Regions from separate parts of the Streptomyces sp. NBC_00690 genome, predicted to be linked through region 1. Evidence: riboswitches for the same ligand, from Rfam matches in the RefSeq annotation. Region 1 holds a riboswitch; each other region holds the start of a gene.
What was found. A riboswitch is a leader RNA that binds a small molecule or an ion and turns the genes downstream of it on or off. The one in region 1 is predicted to bind cobalamin.
Positions count from the first base shown of each region.

Region 2: it holds a riboswitch for cobalamin, as region 1 does, so the genes downstream of both, OID54_RS31715 (hypothetical protein) here and OID54_RS05920 (DUF4430 domain-containing protein) in region 1, are expected to answer to the same signal.
Region 3: it holds a riboswitch for cobalamin, as region 1 does, so the genes downstream of both, OID54_RS09710 (cobalamin biosynthesis protein) here and OID54_RS05920 (DUF4430 domain-containing protein) in region 1, are expected to answer to the same signal.
Region 4: it holds a riboswitch for cobalamin, as region 1 does, so the genes downstream of both, metE (5-methyltetrahydropteroyltriglutamate--homocysteine S-methyltransferase) here and OID54_RS05920 (DUF4430 domain-containing protein) in region 1, are expected to answer to the same signal.

Region 1 covers NZ_CP109009.1:1,337,874-1,341,076, forward strand. Annotated here, with positions in the region: gene OID54_RS05910 (MerR family transcriptional regulator) at 1-385, opposite strand, end outside; gene OID54_RS05915 (NAD(P)-dependent oxidoreductase) at 445-1,353, shown strand; gene OID54_RS05920 (DUF4430 domain-containing protein) at 1,524-2,018, opposite strand; cobalamin riboswitch at 2,153-2,301, opposite strand; gene OID54_RS05925 (M20 family metallopeptidase) at 2,532-3,203, shown strand, end outside.
Region 2 covers NZ_CP109009.1:7,275,850-7,279,052, forward strand. Annotated here, with positions in the region: gene OID54_RS31705 (FecCD family ABC transporter permease) at 1-24, opposite strand, end outside; gene OID54_RS31710 (ABC transporter substrate-binding protein) at 42-1,028, opposite strand; gene OID54_RS31715 (hypothetical protein) at 1,085-1,474, opposite strand; cobalamin riboswitch at 1,515-1,717, opposite strand; gene OID54_RS31720 (hypothetical protein) at 1,977-2,114, opposite strand; gene OID54_RS31725 (hypothetical protein) at 2,154-2,453, opposite strand; gene OID54_RS31730 (YciI family protein) at 2,450-2,998, opposite strand.
Region 3 covers NZ_CP109009.1:2,189,436-2,192,638, reverse strand. Annotated here, with positions in the region: gene OID54_RS09715 (cobyric acid synthase) at 1-385, opposite strand, end outside; gene OID54_RS09710 (cobalamin biosynthesis protein) at 385-1,359, opposite strand; cobalamin riboswitch at 1,543-1,684, opposite strand; gene OID54_RS09705 (hypothetical protein) at 1,841-2,065, opposite strand; gene OID54_RS09700 (inorganic phosphate transporter) at 2,078-3,203, opposite strand, start outside.
Region 4 covers NZ_CP109009.1:230,423-233,625, reverse strand. Annotated here, with positions in the region: gene OID54_RS01130 (hypothetical protein) at 1-520, opposite strand, end outside; cobalamin riboswitch at 1,111-1,335, shown strand; gene metE (5-methyltetrahydropteroyltriglutamate--homocysteine S-methyltransferase) at 1,524-3,203, shown strand, end outside.

The sequences.
Region 1 (3,203 bases):
CCGCGTGGCAGGCTTCTGGATCGGCGCCTCCGGTCAGCGCCGTGGCAGCGATGACGGCGTCCAGCCTGTCCCGTGCGGCCAGCAGGCCGGCCACGGCCTCGTCGATGCGTTCACGCTCCCGGTTCAGGTCGGGCAGCATGCCGGAACAGGCCGGTGCCAGGGTCTGCCCGTCGTCGACCATGCAGGGCATCAGTTCGGCGATCGTCGCGGTGTTGAGACCGGCGCCGAGCAGCATGCGGATGCCCCGGACGGTGGCCACGTCCTCTTCCGTGAACTCGCGATATCCGCTGGGCCGCCGCGACGGCTTGAGCAGCCCCTGCTCCTCGTAGTAGCGCACCAGGCGCTGGCTGACCCCGGTCCGCCGGGAGAACTCCCCCATGCGCATGTGATGACCACCACGTTCAGTTGACTCTCACATCGATGTGAGACAGCAGTCTATTCCGCATGACGAATCAGCAATCAACAAGCCCTCAGCACGCACCCGTTACCGTCCTCGGCCTCGGCCCGATGGGCCTGGCCCTTGCGGAGACACTGGGAGACCACGGCCACGCCACGACCGTCTGGAACCGCACCCCGGAGAAAGCCGACAGCCTCGTCGCCAAGGGCGCCCGCCGCGCGAGGACCGTCGCCGATGCAGTGTCCGCGAGCCCTGTCACGATCCTGTGTCTCAAGGACTACACAACCATGTACGCGGTTCTCGAATCGGCTGATGATGCCTTGGAGGGGCGCGTACTGGTGAACCTCAACTCCGGTACCCCCAACGAGGCGCACGCAGCGGTCACCTGGGCAACCTCGCGAGGTGCCGCCTACCTGGACGGCGCGATCATGGTGCCACCGCCGCTCGTCGGACACCCCGAGTCCGTCTTCCTCTACAGCGGTCCACAGGATGTCTTCGACGAGCATCGGGCGACGCTGGCGAGCATGGGCAACCCTCGATACCTCGGCTCCGACCCCAGCTTGGCAGTGCTCTACAACGCTGCACTGCTCGACCTGATGTACGCGACCATCAACGGCTTTCTGCACGCCACGGCGCTGGTCGGATCGGCGAACGTCTCAGCGGCCACCTTCGCCGATCTCGCACTCAACTGGTTCATGCCCTCGGTGGTGGACTCAACTCTTACCGAGCAGGCTCCCGATCTGGACAAGGGCAACTACCCAGGCGACGTCGGCACCATGGAGATGAATCTCAATGCACTGGAGCACATCACCCGTACCTGTGTGGAGCAGGGCGTTCACTCCGACCAGCCGCGGCTGATGAAGGAGATCGCCGAGCAAGCGATCGCCGACGGCTACGGCGGCAAGAACTATCTGGCCGTGTTCGAAGTCTTCAAGAAGGCGACACAGGTTTCATGACCTCGTTCCGGGCGGTGCACGCAGATCGGTTGCTGCAACTGTCCCTGGGACAAGGGCCGATACCGCCCGTGTGATGCGGGGCGTCCGCTGTCATGCCGCCTCGACGTCGAGCCGGGTGAGGTCGACGTCGAGGCGCAGTACCCAACAGGGCGAACGTTGCCTGATGTGGCCTAGAAGGCGGTCCAGGTGAAGGCGACGTGGTCACCGGTCCTGATGCGGAACTGGCAGCCACCGACCGGTGTGGGTACGCCGTTCACCGATATGTTCCAGTACGCGGACGCCCCACCGCTGACTCCCTTGATGGTGTCCACGGAGAAGTCGTCGAAGGACGAGTACCAGGTGCCGTCCCAGGTGAAGTGGCGCTTGCGGGCCGCATCGTCGAGTGCTGCGGTCGGGGTGGGTACGGCGGTCGGGTACTGACCGCCGTTGGTGCCGTCACAGCGGTGAGTACCACCCGTCGCGGTGGTGACGTCGTGCCCCTTCGTTCTGATGAGGCCCTTGAAGAGGCGACCTTCCGGTCCTTGCACCGTGAGCTTCACGAAGACCGGCGCATTCGTGGGGACGGTGGTGGGCGCGGGCGTCGCATGGGCGAGAGGTGCGGCGGTGAGAGTGAGGCCGAGCACGGCGGTGAGGGTCGCAACGCGGAGGGCGAGCGTCTGGCGCACGAGGGTGCCTTTCCGATGGAGGCCAACCGCGCGACCCCCTGAGAACCGAGCAACGGCCCACGCACCGCCCCATGGACGGACGCTGCCGTGCACCGGACTCAGGGCTTCGCGCCGCAGACCATGGCGGTGGGAAGCAGTGCACGCGCGTCACGACGGGCGTTCCGGCTCACGGCAGCCCATTGCCGATCACGGTTGCAGGTCAGCGCCGGAATCACACCGGCTTTCCCCAGTCGTACGCGCATTGAGTTGTCACACCGGTGGGACCGGAGCCCACGCATCGTAGCCTGCTGTCGCCGTTCTTGGCATGATTCCCAACGAACTTACGCTTTACCGGAGTTCGACCCGATCGGGGGTGTCCATGAGCGAGTACCGCAGCTGTCGTGGCGGCCCACGAACCGCCCCGTCCGCCGCGCCGAAGGCCCGCATCGACGGCAGTGGGCCGGGGGCGCCAGATCGGGTCGACGGGCTCAGTCCTCCTGCATTCAACGAAGGGACCCCGTGGATCTCAACCGCATGCTGACCGAGTTGGAAGAGCTCGTCCTGTGCGAATCCTTCTCGGCCGACCATCAGGCCGTGGCCCGCAGTGCGACGACGGTCGCGGCGCAGGGCAGCCGATGGCTGGACACGGCTCCCGAAACCCTGGTGATCGGCGGGGTGACCCATCTGCGCTGGACCTTCGGCGTCCCCCGGGTGCTCCTGGTCGGGCACCACGACACCGTATGGCCGATCGGCTCGTTGTCCATCCATCCCTGGTCCGTCGAGGACGGCATCGCTCGTGGACCCGGTGTCTTCGATATGAAGGCGGGACTGGTGCAGATGTTCCACGCGGTGGGGAGTCTCGATTCCCTCGACGGCATCTGCATCCTGATCACGGGGGACGAGGAGGTCGGCTCCCGCACCTCGCGGGAGTTGATCCTGGAATCGGCGCAGGGGTGTGCGGCGGCCCTCGTCCTGGAGGCGTCCGCCGACGGCGGGGCGTTGAAGACCGTGCGCAAGGGCGTGTCCCGGTACGACATCGCCGTGCGGGGCAGAGCCGCGCACTCCGGTCTCCAGCCGGAGAAGGGAATCAATGCGGCGATCGAGGCCGCCCACCAGATCCTTGCACTCGCCGAACTGGACGCGCTGATGCGCGAGGGCCGACCGCACGGCCCGGAGGCCACCACCATCACCCCGACCCTCGTCTCC
Region 2 (3,203 bases), 5.9 Mb from region 1:
GGTGTCCGAGACAACGTCACCCAAGGCCCGGGGCGCGCCCGTCACCGGAAACGGTCCGGGTGCAGCTGACGGGCCAACGACTCCACACCCGCCGGTACTCGCACCCCGAGCACGGTCGAGGACAACGGGAGCACCGCGAACCGCTTGTTCTTGATGGCGGGCACGTCCTGGAGCGCCGGGTGCGACAACAGGAACTTCTTCTTGGCCGCGAGGGGTTGGTCCCCGTAGTCATAGATCACGACGACCTCGGGGGCCCGTTCGGCGACCTGCTCGAACGAGACATCACCGAACTGCTTGTCCAGATCGGCGAAGATGTTCGTCCCGCCCGCCTCTTTGATCATCTCGTTGCCGACGCCCGCGCCGCCCGCGGTGAACGCCGTCTTGTCCCCGCTGTCGTACACGAACACCTTGAGCGCATCGACGCCGCCGAGTTTCTTGTCGACCGCACCGAGCGCCGCCTCGGCCTTCTTCACCTCGCGTTCCGCACGCTCCGGAACCCCGAATATCTTCCCGATGCCGCGTAGTTCCTCGCCGATCATCGCCATCGTCACCGGTCCCGTCGGGCACTCCTCCACATTCAGATAGGAGTCGATGCCCGCTTTGGCGAGAGCGGCCCGGCTGCGGCCCTCCTTCTCGTCGAAGGTGCTCGCGAACCCGGCGTAGGCGAAGTCCGGTTCGGCGTTGAGCAGCACCTCGAAGGACGGGTACTCCTTCGAGAGCACTTTGATCCCCCCGTAGGCGTCCTGGTACTCGGGGAGGATCTTGTCGTCGAGATAGGCGGTGCCCGCCATCGACTTCTCCAGACCGAGCGCGAGCAGCACTTCGGTGGCGTGCTGGTTCAGCGTCACCGCGCGCCGCGGCGGACGCTCGTACGTCGTCTTCACCCCGCAGTTGGTCACGGTGACGGGGAAGCCCTCAGGCGAGGATCCCGAGGCGGCGGGATCGTCCCGGTCGGTCGATGTGCCACCACCACAGCCCGCCACCAGGAAAGCGGCAGCGGCCAGCAGGGACAGGGAGCGTTTCGCCATGATGTGGTCGGTCCTCTCACCGCGGACGCCCGTGCGCCGCGGTCGGTTGGAAGGGTTCAGCGAGGGTCGCCGGACGACGCGTCACGGACCCGCCGTGGCGGGGTGAAGGCGTACAGGCCGAGGATCTCCGGCAGCGGGGCCTCTCCGGGGCCGCCCGCGCGTACCCAGTCGACGATGTCGTCGGTTGCGGCGGGGTCGTTGACGAGGCCGAGCCAGACAGGTCGGGCACCGGCGGCGCGTCCCGCAGCCGAGGGCTGGACGACGACCACATTCGCCTGGTCGCAGACGTCCAGACACTCGGAGATCCGTACCGGTAGGTCCCGGCTCAGCGCGGCGACCTGCGCTGCGTGATCGATACCGGTCACTTTCGCGCTGCCGCAGCAGCAGTCCCGGCACACGACGACCCGGCACGGCACCGGAGCCCCGGAACGTTGCCCTTCGGGCATCCCGACTCACCCTCCCCTCTGGGGAGATCCGCCCCAGCTCTGTCGAGGAGGCGACCGCGTGAGTCTCCTGGCTCTCGGGTCAAGGCTCGCCCCAGCCTTCCCACCCGCGTAGGGGCAGTGGTCTGTTTGGGGTTCGCTCGCCGATCACAGTGGCGGGACCGCACCGGATTCACACCGGTTTCCTCGATCCGCCGTCGCCTTTCGGCGTCATCATGACAGACCGCGCGGCCGGATCGTATGTCTGGGCCGCAGTTGAAGCGCAGGTCACACGGCGAAGACCGGGTCGAATGGTGCAATCCACCAACCCGAAGGTGGCCGGGGCGGCTGTCGGCCTTCCCGGTCAGAGCGGCGCGCGGATACCGGAACGCATCTGCGCGATGGCACCATCCCGCGCTTCCAGGCCGGGCGAGAGCTCTGCTGTGGGCCAACGCCATTCGCCGGGGAAGGGGTCCGCCGGAGCTCTGGGTCGGACCGCCATGGTTGCCCGGTGGGCTGGTGGTGATCAGCTCCGGGCCGCCACGGCTGCCCCGGCGGTGGCCAGGATGCGATGCAGGACGGGGACCGGGATCGCCGGATTGGTGACCGCCGCGCATGCCGTGTCGCGGTCGTGCAGCAGCCCGGCGAGGACGCGGGCCGTCACCCGAGGCCCGTCCGTGCTGGGCTCTTCCGCCAGGAGCACCTACCCGTCGAGGGAGAGCGCCACGAACCAGGGGTCGCCGGTCAGCCCCGGCACACCGCCCCCGGTGTAGCGCGTGGTCCACGAGGAGTCGTTGCCGCCGATCCGATGTCCGAGGACTGCCACCAGGAACTCGCCGTCAGCATCTGCAAGGCGGCGCCACCACGTGGTGTCGAGCGCTTTCCCGACCGCACCGTCCGGCGCCGCGATCCCTCGCGCGATCCGCCAGCCGGCCTCCGGCGGCAAAAGATTGCCCGGGCGGACGTCCTCGACGACCGTGAGCCCGGTGCCTGCGTGACTCATCGACGCCCGCCGAACTCCCAGGCGTGGACCTCAATGTCCGCGTACCGGTCCGCAGTCAGGGTGGCGCGTGCCGTATCCGGATCTGGGGCGCTGAGCAGCACCGCCGTACCCAGCCAGGTGTCGCCGTCGTCGGACAGCAGCGGCCCGTACGCGATCAGCTCGTCCTGTTCGGTCGGCAGGGCGAGGTCTGCGGCCAGGCCCTCGCCGAGGCCCAGCACCAGGTACCGATTGCCACCGCTTTGGCCACCGGGAAAATCCCACATGGTGCGCCCCAGCACATTGCGCCACCGGCGCAGTAGCACGTCCCGGTACACACCGGCCTGGTAGTTGGGTTCGTCGAAGGCGAACGCACGGGCAGCCGCGGGATCGGGCAGATCGACGATGTGCACGCTTCCCGTGGGCGTTTCATCATCATCGGCGAAGGTCGGACCGCGAGCGATCAGATCCTTTGCGTACCGGTCCATGTAGGACCAGTGCTCCTCCAGCAATTCCTCGCGTAGCGCCAGGGAGTTCAGCCGGTCTCGGTGGTAGCAGAAGTACTCCATGACCACAGACCCTTCCTCACCAAGGGCGCTATCTCAACCCGCTTGGCCGCCGAAGAGCTCGCGTTCCAGAAGGCGCAGCTTCCGTCAAGCGGTGTAGCCACCTGGGCTGCCCGGTCTCAGGCAATTGGCCTGCGCTGCCCTGTAGTCGAGCGATGAGGACCCCGTCCGGCCGGGCTTGGTGCCGGGCGATGGCCGGAAGCCGCCG
Region 3 (3,203 bases), 850 kb from region 1:
GCAACTCCTCCAGGCACTCCACGACGGTGGCCAGCAGGGTCTGCTGTCGGCCGCCGTGGTAGCCGCGGGCGCTCATCTCACCGACCGGTCTGCCCATCAGCACGACCTGGCTGGACCGGTCGCTGCCGGGTTTGAGGAGCACCGGGTTCATCAGTGCGCTGGGCTCGACGCGGGCGGCCTGCGCCTGCATCGCTTGGGCCCGGCCGATCTCCGCGCCCTGTCGGGTGACGAAGGAGTTCAGGGACATGTTCTGGCCCTTGAACGGAGCGACCTTCACCCCCTGCCGCACCAGCCAGCGGCAGATGCCCGCCGTGACCACACTCTTGCCCGCGTCCGACGTGGTGCCGGCGATCAGCAGGCCACCGCCGCGCCCTCGGCTCGTCATCAGGTCTCCCCGTCTTCTCGTCGCCCGCGCCGCGGTGTCGCCGCCCGTTGGAACAGCGAGTGCGCCATCACGCCCACACCGAGCGCCAACACTCCGACCCGTCGTGACAGCCGTACCGCACGCTCGATGTCGGCCAACTCCACCTGCCGGCCCGCCGAGTGCAGGACCGGTCGGTGCTCGATCCGTCCGGCGTAGGAGAGCGTTCCGCCGAGTTGTACTCCCAGCGCACCGGCGAACGCGGCTTCTACGGGTCCCGCGTTGGGGCTGGGGTGCCGATGGGCGTCGGCCCGCCAGGCCGCGAGCGCCCGGGGGGCGCTCTCGCCCGTGACAGCGGCGAGAGCGGCCGTCAGCCGTGCTCCGGGCCAGCCGGCGACATCGTCGAGCCGGGCCGAGGCCCAGCCGAACCGTCGGTGCCGGGGCGACCGGTGCCCCACCATCGCGTCCAGGGTGTTCACCGCGCGGAACGCGACCAGTCCGGGCACGCCCGCGACCGCGCCCCACACCAGGGCCCCCACGACCGCGTCCGAGGTGTTCTCGGCGACGGACTCGACGACCGCCCGGGCGATCTGCTGCTCGTCCAGGTACTGGGGGTCACGTCCGCACAGATGTGGCAGCCGGGCCCGGGCCCGCTCGATGTCACCGGCCGCGAGCGCGGCACCGACGGCACGCGCTTCCCGGCCCAGTGATGTCCCTCCGACCACGGTCCAGGTGGCGGTCGCGGTCAGTGCGATGCGGAGCAGCGGACTGCGACGGGTGGCATGGGACGCCAGGGCGGCGGTCGCGGTGGCCCCACCGACGCAGAGCGTCGTGTACAGGGCTCCCCAGCCGCGGTGGTCACGCCACAGGGCCTTCTCGACGGCGCCGGCGGCCCGTCCGAAGAGGGCGACGGGATGCCCTCGGCGCGGGTCGCCGAGCAGTAGATCAGCCAGGAGTCCGGCAGCCGCCCCGTACGCGAAGACACGATCGGTACGCATGGGTTCAGACCGGTGTTCCGCCTCGGAGGGCCCTTGGTGCCGGCCCATGGGACATCCGTGCTCCCTGCCGGGCCGCGGTCGCCGGGGGTGCACCGCGCAGCAAGTGGGTGCCGTCGATCAGGGCAGGGGCTGGACCGTAGCCGGGCATGGCGATATGTCCTCACTCAGGGTGTCCGCGCCCTGGTTCGACGTGATCGACGCGAGAGTTCCTGGCTCCCGGGGAGGATCTCCCCGGTCACAGTGGCGGGACCGCGCCGGATTCGCACCGGCTTCCTCTGCTGCTGTCGTTGTTGGCCCCGGCAGTCCACCACGCCCCGAGAACAGCCGTCAACCTGCCGTTGACCTGCGACGGTGCAGTGTGCCGAGCCACACATCGCCCCTGCTTCCCGAGGGACCCTCAGGGCACGCAGAAGCCGGACCGCAGATCCCGAGAGATCGACGGCCCGGCTGTGAAACGACTGCTGTGCGGTGAGGTGCGGCCTCAGGTGACGATCAGATAGATCCCGTAGCTGATGGCCGCGGTGCAGAGGGCGAAGCAGGTGTAGGCGCCTATCCGGGGAAGGGCAACCGAGCCGGTGCCGGAGGCGGTCGCAGCCCCCTGCTTGCTCAGACCGATGATGCCCAGGGTGAACAGGCCCACCAGCGCAATGGTGGCGACGAGACTCACGCCGAAGACGGAGCCGAGGGCTACCCAGTCGATTTTCATGGTCTTCAGTCCTTACACCGCGGCCGGGCTGGCGGGGCCGGCTTCGGGGGTCGCGGCATTGCGGGCCGGGATGGTCGTCTTGAGGTCGTCCAGGGAGTTGTTCATCGCCGTGCCGGCAGGCGGCGGGGTGACGGCCGCGATGGCCGTGGTGACCACGCCCGCGGGCTCGCCTTCCTCGGACGTGTCGTTGACGTTGGTGTGGTCGACGACCTGGCGGCGGGAGATGAACCAGATGGCGGCGGACGAGGCGACCAGGAAGGTGGCGACCACCGCCACGCCCCAGTCGCCCTGCTTGGTCACGTACTCGGAACCGGCGGCCACCAGACCGGCGGCCGGCAGGGTCAGACCCCAGGCCACGAACATCCGGGTGGCGGTCGACCAGCGGACCACCCCGCCCTTGCGGCCCAGACCGGCACCCATCACCGCGCCGGAGCACGAGTGGGTGGTGGAGAGGGAGAAGCCGAGGTTCGACGAGGCGAGGATGACGCTGGCCGCACTGGTCTGGGCGGCGAAGCCCTGCTGCGGCTGGAGGTCGGTCAGGCCCTTGCCCATGGTGCGGATGATGCGCCAGCCACCGAGGTAGGTGCCGAGGGCGATGGCGATGCCCGCGGAGGCGATGACCCACATGGGGGGGTTGGAGCCGGGGACGAGCACTCCACCGGCGACGAGCGCGAGGGTGATGACACCCATGGTCTTCTGGGCGTCATTGGTGCCGTGGGCCAGGGACACGAGGCCGGCCGAGGCTATCTGGCCGGCGCGGTAGCCCTTGGCGGTGGACTTCGGGTCGGTGTTCCGGCCGAGGCGGTACGTCAGCCGGGACGCGAGGTAGGCGGCGAAACCGGCGACCAGCGGGGCTGCGATCGCAGGGATGAGCACCTTGGTGACCACGGTGCCGCCGTTGACTCCGCTGACACCGACCGACGCGATGGTCGCACCGATCAGACCGCCCATGAGGGCGTGCGAGGAGCTGGACGGCAGACCGATGAGCCAGGTCAACAGATTCCAGAGGATGGCGCCGACGAGCGCCGCGAAGATCACTTCGGGGGTGATGCCTGACTCGTTGACGATGCCGCTGGAGATCGTTTTGGCGACCTCCACCGAAAGAAACGCGCCGACGAGGTTGAGCACCGCGGACATG
Region 4 (3,203 bases), 1.1 Mb from region 1:
GGAACACCATCATGTCTTCGAACGCGTCCTTCTGTGTCTGAGTGAAGTCCACGATGAAGTCTGGACCCGTGCCGAGTGTGAGAACGGCCGAGTAGTCGGGCCTCCTGCTCTTGTCCTCCGGCTTCAGCACTGTGGAGCCGTTGATCAGCGAAGGCGTGTGGGCAGTGATTTCCGGATTGAACTGCGCTTTGAGCGCTGCGTCGATCTGGGGCCAGGTGGTCAAACCGCCTCCGGAGGATGCCACTTGGTCGGCACTCGCCCGCAGGTCGAATGCCGCATACATCGCGGCGATCTTCAGCAGGCTGCCCGAGTAGTGCTCCTCCTGCTCTCGGAGGGCCGCCCAGGGATGATCGAGTGTGCCCTGGAATCCTGTGAGCGCAACAACGATCAGGGCCATATTGTTGACGTTGGGAGCCCCCGCGAGTGACAGCGTCTGTCGAGTGGCATTCAGGACGGACTGCATCGCCGGTTGGGCGGTCGATGCCAGCGGGTTCGCGTAGGCGCCGGTGAACAGAGACATATGAGTCCTCCCGTCTCGAACGAAGACGGGGCGCAAGGGAAGATCGTGCAGACGATGGAGACGCGATCGTTCCCACCACCATTGACTGGACAGGGAAGCCTCGCGGTGAGGGAGTTCAGTTCACTCGCGATGGAATCATCGCAACCTCCTGCGCCCATTTTCCCATAGGCGATGGTGATTCGCCTCTCGGACCTGGAGCCTGCGTCAATCGTTCCGGCCGCCACGCCAGGGGAAATCGGCGAGAGTTGATGAATCTGGGACAAGAAATCAGCTTGCCCAGCGCCCTCAGGATGTCGTCCAACAGTTCCGCCCCGCGCTGTCGAAGCGGGCGATCGATCTCGTCGCCGGCCTCCTCGCGATTCCAGGGCCAAGCGGTGGACTCGGTGAAGAGTTCATCCGACGGGACCCCTTCGGTTGGTCCATCCGGTCGACTTGTTGCTCGGGTGGCGGTGGCCATCGCGGGAAACCGCGGGGGAAGCGAGCTGGCGCACGGCTCCGGGCAGGTCGGGCCGTTTCCACCCTGCTCCATCCGTGTCTCATATCACCGTCCGGAATGTGGGCGCTACTGTCCGACGCCGACTGATCCCTCTAAGGTGGCGGGTGCAGCTGGTTCGCTCTGCCCTCCAGGTAGGCGCGTCGTAAGAGGGAACCCGGTGGGAATCCGGGACTGCCCCGCAGCGGTGAGTGGGAACGACCGCCGTCATACGCACTGGATCCGGGCAACGGTTCTGGGAAGCGACGGCCAATAGGTGCCCGCCGGGAGACCGGTAGGCGTGCCCACGAGTCCGAAGACCTGCCCGCTGTCCGCGTACGACCCACTCGTACGCGGTATCCCGGTGACCTCGTGGGCGGGTTGTGGGCACCCTCAGACATAGTCTGAGGGGAGTGCGTATCAGGTGGACCACCGCGCGCAGTGCGCACCTTTGGTCCGCCGGGTCTGTCACCCCTTCGCGTTCTCATCCCGTCCCGGGATTGCAGGAGACATCTCGCGAAGGAGAGTTCTGTGACAGCGCAGTCCGCAGCCGCGGCAGCACGAGCCACCGTGTACGGCTACCCCCGCCAGGGGCCCAATCGGGAACTGAAGAAGGCCATCGAGGGCTACTGGAAGGGCCGCGTCACCGCCGACGCCCTCCAGGAAACGGCGGCTGGTCTTCGTCGGGCGAACTGGCAGCAATTGTCCGACGCCGGCGTCCACGAAGTACCGACCGGCGACTTCTCCTACTACGACCATGTGCTGGACACCAGCGTCATGGTCGGTGCGGTCCCCGCCCGCCACCGGGACGCCGTCACGGCGGACCCACTCGACGGCTACTTCGCCATGGCACGCGGCACCCAGGACGTTGCACCACTGGAAATGACCAAGTGGTTCGACACCAACTACCACTACCTGGTCCCCGAACTCGGCCCCGACACCGTCTTCACGGCCGACTCCACCAAGCAGGTGGCCGAGCTGAAGGAAGCCCAGTCACTCGGCCTCAACGCCCGGCCGGTCCTCGTCGGACCCATCACCTACCTCCTCCTGGCCAAGCCCGCGCCCGGGGTCGCCACCGACTTCGAACCGCTGACCCTGCTGGATCGGCTGTTGCCCGTCTATGCGGAGGTCCTCGCCGACCTGCGTGCGGCCGGCGCGGAATGGGTGCAACTCGACGAACCCGCCCTCGTCCAGGACCGCACCCCGGCTGACCTGAACGCCGCCGCCCGCGCCTACCGTGATCTCGGCGCACTCACCGACCGGCCCAAGCTGCTGGTCGCCTCCTACTTCGACCGCCTCGGGCAGGCGCTCTCCGTCCTCGCCAAGGCGCCCGTCGACGGCCTCGCACTCGACTTCACCGAGCGGGCCGCAGGCAACCTCGACGACCTCGCCGCCGCCGGCGGACTCCGCGGCAAGCGCCTGGTCGCCGGAGTGGTCAACGGCCGCAACATCTGGATCAACGACTACGAGAAGTCCCTCGCCACCCTCGGCACCCTCCTCGGCCTCGCGGACCACGTCGACGTGGCAGCCTCCTGCTCCCTGCTCCACGTCCCGCTGGACGCCGACGCGGAAGGTGACATCGACCCACAGATCGTCCGCTGGCTCGCCTTCGCCCGACAGAAGACCACCGAGATCGTCACCCTCGCCAAGGGACTCGCCCAGGGCACCGACGCCATCACGGCCGAACTCGCCGCCAACCGGGCCGATCTCGCCTCCCGCACCAACTCCGCCCTCACCCACAGCCCCGCCGTCCGCGCCCGTACCGCCGCCATCACCGACACCGACGGCCGCCGCTCCCAGCCCTACGCCGAACGAACCATCGCGCAGCGCGCACACCTTCAGCTGCCCCTGCTGCCGACCACCACCATCGGATCGTTCCCCCAGACCAACGAACTGCGCACCGCCCGTGCCGATCTTCGCGCCGGGCGCATCGACACCGCCGGCTACGAAGAGCGCATCAAAGACGAGATCCGTGACGTCCTCGCCTTCCAGGAGAAGGCCGGCATCGACGTCCTCGTCCACGGCGAGGCCGAACGCAACGACATGGTCCAGTACTTCGCCGAGCAGCTCACCGGCTACCTCGCCACCCAACACGGCTGGGTCCAGTCCTACGGCACCCGCTACGTCCGGCCGCCCGTCCTGGCCGGAGACATCTCCCGCCCCGCACCGATGACGGTCCGCTGGACCTCCTACGCCCAGTCCCTGACCGAA